Linked DNA regions of Xanthobacter dioxanivorans. The protein of the gene in region 2 interacts with the protein of the main gene of each other region in a pairwise test. Links are inferred from orthologs where the notes say so. Each region holds a gene or a part of one and is shown on either strand. Other genes may lie near its edges.

Evidence for each region. The genes of interacting proteins can lie anywhere in the genome.
Region 1: the proteins of EZH22_RS23775 (region 2) and EZH22_RS22900 interact in binary tests that used the Escherichia coli proteins (3 or more experiments, as listed by UniProt). The link is inferred for Xanthobacter dioxanivorans from one-to-one orthologs.

Annotation. Positions count from the first base shown.
Region 1 is NZ_CP063362.1:4,906,371-4,910,971, forward strand. Bases 1,097-3,766 are described here. They hold EZH22_RS22900 (2Fe-2S iron-sulfur cluster-binding protein), read right to left. Parts: upstream 2,757-3,766; coding sequence 2,436-2,756; downstream 1,097-2,435. Other genes in these bases: EZH22_RS22895 (lytic transglycosylase domain-containing protein), read left to right, coding at 1,097-2,289; EZH22_RS22905 (apolipoprotein A-IV repeat region-like domain-containing protein), read left to right, coding at 3,062-3,766. Outside these bases: more of EZH22_RS22895, read left to right, coding at 4-1,096; more of EZH22_RS22905, read left to right, coding at 3,767-4,601. UniProt on the Escherichia coli protein: Ferredoxin are iron-sulfur proteins that transfer electrons in a wide variety of metabolic reactions. Although the function of this ferredoxin is unknown it is probable that it has a role as a cellular electron transfer protein.
Region 2 is NZ_CP063362.1:5,108,529-5,114,514, reverse strand. Bases 2,995-5,907 are described here. They hold EZH22_RS23775 (HesB/IscA family protein), read left to right. Parts: upstream 2,995-4,208; coding sequence 4,209-4,607; downstream 4,608-5,907. Other genes in these bases: EZH22_RS32020 (hypothetical protein), read left to right, coding at 5,551-5,907; EZH22_RS23770 (DoxX family protein), read left to right, coding at 4,768-5,193; EZH22_RS23780 (bifunctional diguanylate cyclase/phosphodiesterase), read right to left, coding at 2,995-3,765. Outside these bases: EZH22_RS23785 (DUF1467 family protein), read left to right, coding at 1-26; more of EZH22_RS23780, read right to left, coding at 1-2,994; more of EZH22_RS32020, read left to right, coding at 5,908-5,986. UniProt on the Escherichia coli protein: Is able to transfer iron-sulfur clusters to apo-ferredoxin. Multiple cycles of [2Fe2S] cluster formation and transfer are observed, suggesting that IscA acts catalytically.

The sequences.
Region 1 (4,601 bases), 200 kb from region 2 along the record:
TTCATGTCGCCTGTCTCGAGCCTGATTTCCGTGAGCGCCCTGGCGCTCGCCCTCGCCTGGAGCGGGGCGATGCCGGCGGCTGCGGAGACCGCGCCGACACCGCCCGCCAAGCCCTCAACCGCCAAACCCTCACCCGCCAAACCCTCGACCGCGAAGGCGGGCGACAAGTCCGCCCCCGCCAAGGATTCCAAGGCCGCCCCAAAGGACGCAAAGGCGGGCAAGGACGCCAAGGCCAAGGACGCGAAGGCGAAGGACACCAAGGCTGCGTCCGGCAAGCCCTCTTCCAGCCAATCCTCTTCCGGCAAATCCAGCGGCAAGTCGGCGTCGCGCCCGGCGCCGACGGCCCCGCAGGCCGCCCCTACCCTCGGCGCCTCCTCGAACATTCCGGGCGGCGACCTCGCGGTTCTGAAGGTGGCGGTGAGCGCGGCGCGGAACGGACGCGCCAGCGAGGCCATGAGCGCGGCGCAGCAGCTCGATGACCCGGTGGCGCGCACGCTCGTCACCTGGCTTGTCATCCGCCATGCGCCGAACGACCTCGGCTTCGACACCATCAACCAGTTCCTGACGGAAAAGCCCGGCTGGCCCACGCCGAACACGCTGCGCCGCCGCGCCGAGCGGGTTCTCTTCCAGGAGAACCGCGACCCGGCCAAGGCGCGCGCCTTCTTCGCCGAGCAGGCGCCGCTATCCGGCGAGGGCAAGATTGCGCTTGCCCGCTACCTGATCTCCACCGGCAACCGCTCGGATGCCGCCGACTGGGTGCGCGAGGCCTATCGCGAGGACGACCTGAACGAGCTGTTCGAGACCAAGATCCTCGACGAGTTCGGCTCCATCATCACCCGAGCCGACCACAAGCTGCGCGCCGACCGTTTCAGCTACAAGCCCGATCCCGAGCGCGCCCTGCGCGCCGCCGCGCGGGCGGGGTCTGACATCGTCGCCCTCACCAAGGCGCGCATGGCCATCGCGCGCAAGGAGGCGAACGGCGAGAAGCTGCTCGCCCAGGTGCCGTTCACCCTCGCCAACGATCCCGCCTACCTGTTCGCCAAGTCCCAGCTCGCCCGCCGGGCCGACAAGCCGCAGGAGGCCGCCCGCGCCCTTCTCGCCGGCTCCGGCTCCGACCAGGTGCGCGCCGATCCCGACGAGTGGTGGATCGAGCGCCGCCTCGTCTCCCGCGAGCTGCTGGACGAAGGGGACGTCCAGACCGCCTACAAGGTCGCCGCCAACGGCGTGCCGCCCAAGGCGGACAACTACCGCGCCGAGCAGCACTTCACGGCTGGCTGGATCGCCCTGCGCTTCCTGAAGGATCCGCGGACCGCCGCCCAGCATTTCGCCAAGATCGATGACGACCAGAAGCACCCCATCACCCTCTCGCGCGCCTATTACTGGCAGGCGCGGGCGGCCGAGGCCATGGGCGACGGCGGGCGGGCGCGGGCGGGCTTCGAGGCGGCGGCGCGCTTCCCGGCCACCTATTACGGCCAGCTCTCGCGCACCAAGCTCGGCATGGCCCCGGTGGCCCTGCGCGGCACGCCCCAGGCCTCGTTCGAATCGCGCAGCAATTTCGGCCGGCTGGAGCCGATCAAGGCGATCCGGATGCTGTACGCCATCGGTGAGCGGGATATCCCGCTCACCATCTATTACGATCTCGCCTGGCGCATGGAGGATCCCGGCCAGCTCGCCATGCTCGCCAACCTGGCCGAGGCCAATGGTGACGCGCGCGGCGCGCTGGTGGTGGGCAAGGAAGGACTCGCCGAGGGCCATCCGCTGGAGGCGGAGGCGTTCCCCACCTTCGGCGTGCCCGGCTACACGCCCATCGGCAATCCGGTGGACAAGGCCGCGGTCTATGCCGTGACGCGGCAGGAGAGCCAGTTCAACCCCCGCACCCTCTCCAGCGCCAAGGCCATGGGCCTGATGCAGGTGACGCCGGCCGCCGGCCGCGAGGTGTCCAAGCAGACGGGAGCGCCCTACAGCGAGGCCCGCCTCATGAGCGACCAGTCCTACAACGTACAGTTCGGCGCCGCCGAGCTGGGCGAGCTGGTGCAGAACTACTCCGGCAACTACGTGCTGGTGTTCGCCGCCTACAACGCCGGGCGCGGCAGCGTCGCCAAGTGGATCCAGCGCTATGGCGACCCGCGCGACCCGGACGTGGACGTGGTGGACTGGGTGGAGTCCATCCCCTTCTCCGAGACCCGCAACTATGTGCAGCGGGTGATGGAGAACTACCAAGTGTACAAGGTGCGCTTCAACATCGCCTCGAAGCTGCAGCTGGAAGCCGACCTGCGCGGCGGGCGCTGACTGGCGCCTGTCGCGAGCCCTGGCCGCCCCGGACCTGCTCCCGTCCTCGAACCGACCTGAAGCTTCGGACCCTCACGGCCGCGCGGCGGACGTGAGGGGAGGACATCACGGGCCGGCCATGCCGCCCGCTCTGCCTGCGGCTCCCGCTATCCCTGCGTCTCGGGCGTGCGCAGCACGATGCCGTCGAGGTCCGCCGTCAGCTTGATCTGGCAGGAGAGGCGGGAATTGGGCCGCACGTCGGTGGCGAAGTCCAGCATCCCCTCCTCCATGTCGGAGGGGCCGCCCACCTTGTCCATCCAGGCCTCGTCCACATAGACATGGCAGGTGGCGCAGGCGCAGGCGCCGCCGCATTCGGCGACGATGCCGGGCACGCCGTTGCGCACCGCGGTCTCCATGGCGGTGGCGCCTTCCGGCCCCTCCACCTGGTGCGCGGTGCCGTCGAATTCGATGAAGGTGATGGCAACCATGAAAAATGCCGCTGGTTAACCGTTGTCGTGCCGTGGCGACGGAAGGGGGAGGATGGCTTCGGCAGTGCGGGCCGGGGTAAGCCTATAGCGGCAAGCGTGCCCCGGCGCCAGCTTCCAGGGGCGTTAACGATATCTTCACAAATGCGGCCAGGGCGGTTCAATCCGTAGCGCAGCCTGTCTAGGATAAGGAAAGGTAAACCAATTCCGTGGGGCCGTCGGGGCAGCGGGAGGGGTGCGTGTTGGAGTAGGCGCCGCGGCCATGGGCAAAGCCCGCCGCCGCCGTCGAAGGCAGAGGCGACAGCGACATGAAGCAACCGAAGAAGATCCAGGATCCGACCGAGGCGGCTCTGTCGGCCATCCAGGAGGCTCTTACGCTGGAGCTCGACAATGCCGAACAGGCCCAGGCGCCGGCCAAGGGGGTCGATCCAGGCTTCGCCTCCGAGCGCTCCTCAGCCATAGACCGGCCGCTTCCGGCTCCGCCGCAGCGCGAGGGCCGCGGCATTCCCCGCAGGCCCCGTCCCGAAGGCGAGCCGCGCCCCGAGGGCCGGCGCGAGGGTCCGCCCCGCGCCCGCATCGACGCGGAGCGGCGCGCCGCCAACGACGACCGCCAGACCATCGGCCAGCTCCTCGGCCAGCTGCAGAAGAAGCCCGCCGGGACCCCCTATTACTGGGCGGCGGGCGCTTCCCTCATCTGGATCATCATCGGCGTCGCCTTCGCCTTCGCCTTTCACCGCGGCCTGATGGCGAGTTCCGGCGGCGTGCAGTCGCTGCTGGATTCGCCCGCGCTGCTCGGCATCTTCGCCTCCATCCTCCTGCCGCCGCTCGGCTTCTTCGGCATGGCGAGCGTGCTGCGCCGCTCGCAGGAACTGCAGGGCATCGCCCGCTCCATGACCGAGGTCGCCCTGCGCCTCGCCCAGCCGGAATCCATCGCCACCGAAACCGTGGTGACGGTCGGCCAGGCGGTGCGGCGCGAGGTGGCGGCCATGGGGGACGGCATCGACCGCGCCATCTCCCGCGCCGGCGAGCTGGAGGCCATCGTGCGTGCCGAGGTTTCGGTGCTCGAGCGTGCCTATGAAGAGAACGAGGTGCGCATCCGCACCCTCATCGAGGAGTTGCAGGCCGAGCGTCACAACATCCAGATCGAGACCGAGCGCCTGCGCGAGGGCCTCGCCGGCGCCGAGGCGGTGCTCTCCAACGAGGTGAAGGACGTCGCCACGCGCATCCACGGCACCATGATGGAGGCGAGCGAGCAGGTTACCGAGATCCTCGGCCAGAAGGGCGAGCACATCACCGCCGCCCTCGCCCGCGTCGGCGACAGCATGATCGACAGCCTCACCGCCAAGGGCGGCGAGCTCATCGACCGGCTCCAGCTCACCGGCTCCGACATCCGGCAGGACCTGTCCGAATCCGGCGATGTGCTCGTGCACACGCTCAAGACGCGTGCCGACGACCTCGCCTCCAACCTGCTCTCCACCACCTCGGACGTGGCCCAGCTCATCGACCGGTGGGGCGACGACATCACCGCCAACATCGACCGCCTGAAGCACGGCATCGGCGACTCGCTCAGCGAGAATTCGAGCCGCTTCGCCGAGGACATCGAAGGCCGCATCGCCGAGGTGAACACCGCCTTCCGCGCCACCAGCGAGGCGGCGGTGCTCGACTTCTCCACCCGCGGCGGCGAGCTGGTGAAGAAGTTCGAGGAGACCGGCGAACGCGTGGCCGAGACCCTCTCGGTGCGCGGCACCGACCTTGCGGACCGCATCGAGACCTCCGGCAACCGCATCTACGACGCGGTCGCGGTGCGCGGCGAGGACCTCCAGCGGCGCCTGTCGGAAACCGGCGAGC
Region 2 (5,986 bases):
TGCCGTTCGACACCAAGAACGACTGATCCGGGCACGCCTCGTCGAGGCCCGCCCCGCCGGCGTCAGTGCAGAACGGCGGAGGGCCGCGGGAGGGGCGTGGGGGAGGGGGCCCTGCAGCACCAGGCGCAGGAAGCGCTCGCCGGTCACCGGCCGGCTGAACAGGTGTCCCTGGCCGAAATCGCAGCCGCGCGCCCGCAGGAACTCGCACTGCTCGGGGCTCTCGATGCCCTCCGCCACCACCTCGATGCCCAGCGCCCGCGCGATGGAGATGATGGCGGTGGCGATCTCACCATCTGCTGCGCGCGGCAGGTCGCGCACGAAGCTCCGGTCGATCTTGAGCTTGGTGATGGGGAAACGCTTCAGGTAGGCGAGGGATGAATAGCCGGTCCCGAAATCATCGAGCGCCACACGCACGCCGAGATCCTTGAGCTGGCGAAGCTTGCGTTCCGCGGGGGCGCGGACCTCGAACAGCACGTTCTCGGTGATCTCCACCTCGAGCCGAGCCGCCGGCAGGCCGGTGCGCCGCAGAATATCCTCCACCTGCTCGCTCAGGGATTCCCGCCGGAACTGGCGCGGAGAGAGGTTCACGGCAATGAAGTCGAGATCGGCCCCCTTCGCCAGCCAGTCGGCCATCTGCCGGCACGCCTCCTCCATGACCCAGGCGCCGAGCGAATCGATGAGCCCCGTCTCCTCGGCCAACGGGATGAAGCGGTTGGGCGTCACCAGGCCGTGCACCGGGCTGTGCCAGCGCACCAGCGCTTCCGAACCATGGATGCGGCCGGTGGCCAGGCTCACCACCGGCTGGAAATTGAGGCGGAACTCGTCGCGCGCAAGGCCGCGCCGGAGATCGGCCTCCATCTCCATGCGGATGCGGGCACTGCGGGTGAGGGCCTTTGTGTAGAAGGCATAGCTCCCACGCCCGTGGGACTTTGCCTCGGCCAGGGCGGAATCGGCGTGCTGCAGCAGCCTCTGGGCGCTGTCCGCGTCCTCCGGATAGAGGCTGATGCCCGCGCTGGCGCCGAGATAGACCTCGCGGCCGTCGGCGAGCACGAAGGGGGTGGAAAGCTCGTAGATGAGGCGGATGGCGACGGAGGAGGCATCGTCCGGGCCGTCCACCTCCTCCAGGATCACGACGAACTCGTCGGCGCCGTAGCGTCCGGCCGTGGCGCTGCTGTCCAGGGCCGCCTTGACCCGTGCGGCGGCCATCTGCAGCACCTGGTCCCCGACCAGATGGCCGAGGCTGTCATTGACGGTCTTGAACCGGTCGAGGTCGATGAAGATCACCGCGCACGCCTTGTCCGGCCGGTTGACCGCGAGGTCCAGAAGGGAGGCGAGCAGGGTGCGGTTCGGCAGGTCGGTGAGCGGATCGTAGTGGGCGATGCGATCGAGCTGGAACTCCGAGTGCTTGATCTGGGTGATGTCCTGAAAGGCACCGACATAGCTCTGCGGAACGCCGGCCTGATCGTAGACGGTGTTGATGGTCAGCTGCTGGAGAAAGATCTCGCCGTTCTTGCGGCGGTTCCAGATCTCGCCCTGCCAGGATCCGGTGGCGTTCAGGGCGTCCCACATCCTGCGGTAGAATTCGCGATCATGCCGCCCCGAATGCATGATGCGCATGGTCTTGCCGATGATCTCCTCCGGCGCATAGCCGGTGATGCGTGTGAAGGCCGGATTGACGGCGGAGACAATCGCATCGAGATCGGTCACCACGAGCCCCTCCATCGAGGAGGCGAAGACCGCCGCGGACAGCCGCAGCCGACGCTCGGTCTGCTTGCGCTCGCTGATGTCGGCGATCATCCCCACGAGCCGGGTCACCCCGCCGTGGTCGTCGCGGGCGGCGAGGCCGTGGGAGAGGAAGTCGTTGTAGCTGCCGTCAGGCAGGAGCAGCCGTACCTCGCATTCGAAGCTCTGCTCCTCGCCGCGAATGAGGCGCGCCCAGGCCGTGACCAGCTTGCGGCGGTCGGCGCGATGCAGGAGCTTGTTCCACACATGCTTCATGTCGTCGGGGGTCTGCGGGCCGATGCCGAGAAGTTCTCGTGCGCGCGGCGAGAGGTACAGCCGGCCGGAGCGCACGTCGAAATCCCAGACACCCTGGTCCGAGCCCTTCACGGCAAGGTCGAAGCGCTCCTCGCTTTCCCGCAGCGCCGCCTCCGCCGCCCTGCGGGCGGTGACGTCCTGCATCACGAGGAGGATGTGGTCGGGGGTTCCGCCGTGGTCACGCACGAGGGAAAAGGTGCAGGCCAGCCAGACGGCGCCGCCGTTCCTGCGCAGGTACCGCTCCTCGGTATGGACCAGCGGCGCCTCGCCGACCACCAGGGCATGCACCGGATCCTCCCGCGCCCCGGTGTCGGCCGCATCGCGCAGGCTCTCCACGCTGCGGCCGACGAGTTCCTCCGCCATGCGGCCCAGCAAGGCACAGGCGGTGCCGTTGGCCCGGACGATGATGCCCTCGGGAGAAAGGTTCATCATGCCGGACGCGGCTTGGTCGAACGCTGCGCGGAAGCGCGCCTCCGCGGCATTGACGGCGCGGGTCGCCTTCAACTCGCGCGCGGCCTCCCGCAGGCGGTTCTTTTGCCACAGGCCCCGGCCGACGGCGAGGGCGAGCAGCAGCAGCACCAAGGCGAGAGCCGCCGACAGGAAGGCCGACGTGCGGGCCCCGGTCAGGATTTCGTCCTTGTCGATCTTGACCACCAGCGACGATGAGCTGCCCGGAATCTCGGCCCGCACGGCGAGCACGCTCTGGCCGCCGTGGTCGGTACCGAGCCCGCTCGTGCCCGGACGCTCGCGGGTCGCGGCAAAGGCATAAGGGTCGGCGGGCAGGCTGCGGGCCGTGTCCGCCCGCGTTGCGCCCAGCGCGGCGGTGACGATTGATCCGCCACGCTCGTCCGGGCGCACCAGCAGGGCCTCCGCCGTGCGGGTGTTGTAGAGGATGGTCGCCAGCAGCGGATGCGCCTCGGGCCGGCCGGACGCTTCCAGGAACAGGACGCAGCAGGCCTCGGCGCCGGTGGAGGTCGCGACCGGCATGTTCACCAGGAAGCCGGCGATGGCGCCCTGGGAGGCGTCTCGCGGCGGCGGCACGGCGGTGAGCTGGCCGGTGGCCGCGACGCGCCCGAGCCGTTCCCGCAGGTCCGGGCGCTGTGGCGTGCCCAGGGTTCCCACGATGAAGGTCCCGTTGGATGTCCACAGCTCGGCCGTCTGGAAGCCGAAGGCCCGTGCGGCTTCGGCGAGGAGAAGGCGGAGCCGGTCGCGGCTGGCGTCGGAGCCGCTGGCCCGCCACTGCTCGACATCTTCTGAAATGAGGCGGCTCGAGGCAAAGGCGAGGGCTCCCGCTTCGAGGCGCGTGCGATCCTGCGCGATGCTGCGCGCCTGTACCTCCGCGAGGGTGGAGAGCATCCGGCGCGTGCTGGAGACCGTGCTCCGCACACTCGCCTGATAGACAACCACCGTCACCACCAACAGCAGCCCGGCCAGCAAGAGAAGGGCACCTACGGCGGCGCGCATGGGCGTCCGGGCCGCAGGCATGTTGCCGGTCTTTGCGCGGCGATGGGAGATGAGACGAGCGGCGAGATAGACGATGCCGCCGACCACGGTGGCCGCGACGAGGGCAACGGCGGTCGCCCAAAGGGTGGGCGCCCCGCCAAGCACCCTTTGGCCGAACGCGGATGACACCTCGGCCTGAACCGGCGCCGCCGCGGCGAGCGTCGTCGAGGCAAACGCCGCGACGGCGAAGCAGATTGGCGGTAAGCGAAGGGGGGCGTGGCTCATGGCTTGCGGGTCTCGGGTCCTTTATCCGGCCGGAAGGACGGGGTTCCCGCCCGACTCCCGTACCTGCTCCACGACGCTGCGCTTTGACAGAAGATTGTCACTGCTTGCGAAAAGACAAAAGCGGGGAAATCCCCTTAGACGTGGATCCGCGCGGGATTACCGGCGCCTGAGCGGTGCATGCGACGCCTCGACGGGAAAGGGGGCATTCTCCCGTCGCTTGCGGTGCAACCAGGCCGCTGTGTCCTCAGGCCGACCCTTCAAGCGGGGCAGCGCGGGACACGCAGTCATGGCGAATCATGCCGCCGAACGCCTTTATTCCGTGTGCTTCCGCTGCGCCTTCTCTCCCGCATGGGGGTGTAAAGGCTTGAAGCAGGCCGGGTCATCCTCCATTTATGGGAGATGCCGCCCGCCGTCCTTGAAACGGCGCGGTTGGGAGATGCGTCATGAGCCTGATTTCCGACCCCGTGTCCAAGCCCGCGCCGAAGCGCAGCCTACCTCCTGTGATCCGTATCACCGACGCCGCCGCCGAGCGGTTGCGGGAGATTCTCTCCGGCTCGCCCGAGCCGGGAACCGCGGTGCGGGTCGGCGTGGAGAACGGCGGCTGCGCCGGCATGTCCTACAAGCTGGATACCACCACTGAAGTCGGCCCCCTCGACGCCATCGTCGAGGACAAGGGCGTACGGGTCGTGGTGGATGCAAAGGCGGTGCTGTTCCTTCTGGGCACCGAAATGGACTTCAGGACCGACAAGGTGTCGTCCCAGTTCGTTTTCAACAATCCGAACCAGACCTCGTCCTGCGGCTGCGGCGAGTCGGTTTCCATTACGCCCGCGACCGCCGGCTGAACGCAGCGGCGCGTGCAGGGGTTCAGGTGCTGTTCATCTGAGGGCGGACATGAGGGGAGGGTGACGGCGGATGTCCGTTGGCGCCGGCCCCCGACCTCCGGGCAATTGCGCCATGCGGCTTCGCCGTCGCACCCGTGCAATCCAGCTCAAAGGTGCCAACTTGATTCCTGCTTTTCTCGCCGCGCTCCTGGCGAGCCCCGCGTTCGGCGTTTTCGCGCGTCTCGTCCTGACCTTCATTTTCTGGGGCGCGGCCCTCGGCAAGATCGCCGATTACTCCGGCACGCTAGCTGAAATGTCCCATTTCGGGCTTGAGCCGGCAGCGCTGTTCGCCCCGGCTACCATCGCCCTGCTGCTCGTGGGCTCCGTCCTGATCATCGTGAACCGGGTGGCATGGCTGGGCTTCGGAATGCTGGCGGTCTTCACCGCGCTGACCATCCCCATCGCCCACCCCTTCTGGAAAATGGAAGGTCCGATGCAGATCTTCGAGTTCCACATGGTGGTGGAGCATATCAGCCTGATCGGGGCGCTGATGGTCGGGGCGATCCTGTGCCGCCGGCTGGAACTGGAGCGTAGCGCGCCGCGCTGATGCAGGCGGCTGCCGCCGCGTGTCGGCCTTGGCGGACGCGGCGGCGCTGCCATGCTGGTCCGCGCGGATGTCTCGGCCTGCGAAGATGTGGGTGGAGCCCGCATTCCCTTCAGGCATGGTTGTGAGGGCCACGCATGGCGTGCCAAGCTGACCCGCGCTCGGGTGCGGCGACATGCGCGTGCCCGGGGGCTGCGTGGGCGTGGCGAAACTGGTAGACGCAAGGGACTTAAAAGCTCTTCTTTCGGCTCCTTTGTCTGACTAAAATCGTTAAATTATAATGGCTTGACTTAATTCCCGCTTGGGGAATAGTGTTACACATGGCTTACACAAATTGCACATTCCCTGGCGGGTGGCGCTATGGCTGAGCAGCACGAGCTGATGGGCGGCAGGCTCTACGTCTACAAACGTGGGGACGGCCGCTATTGGCAGTGCTCGACCTTCCTAGGAGGCCGGAACCACCGCGTCAGCACCAAGGAAGAGAGCCTGGGGCGTGCGAAGGACTTTGCCGAGGATTGGTATCTGGAGCTGAAGGGCAAGCACCGGCGCGGAGAGGTCCGGAACGAGAAGACGTTCAAGCAGGCCGCTGACCAGTTCCTGCGGGAATATGAGATCATCACGGAAGGGCAGCGGAACCCGGACTACGTGAAAAGCCACGGGATCAAGTTGCGCGTGCACCTGCTGCCGTTCTTCGGCGAAAAGGGGCTCTCCGAGATCACGCCCGGCCTGGTTCAGGAACACCGTATCCACCGCCATACGACATCCAAGTCGGGCAAGCCGCCCTCGCGCAGCACGA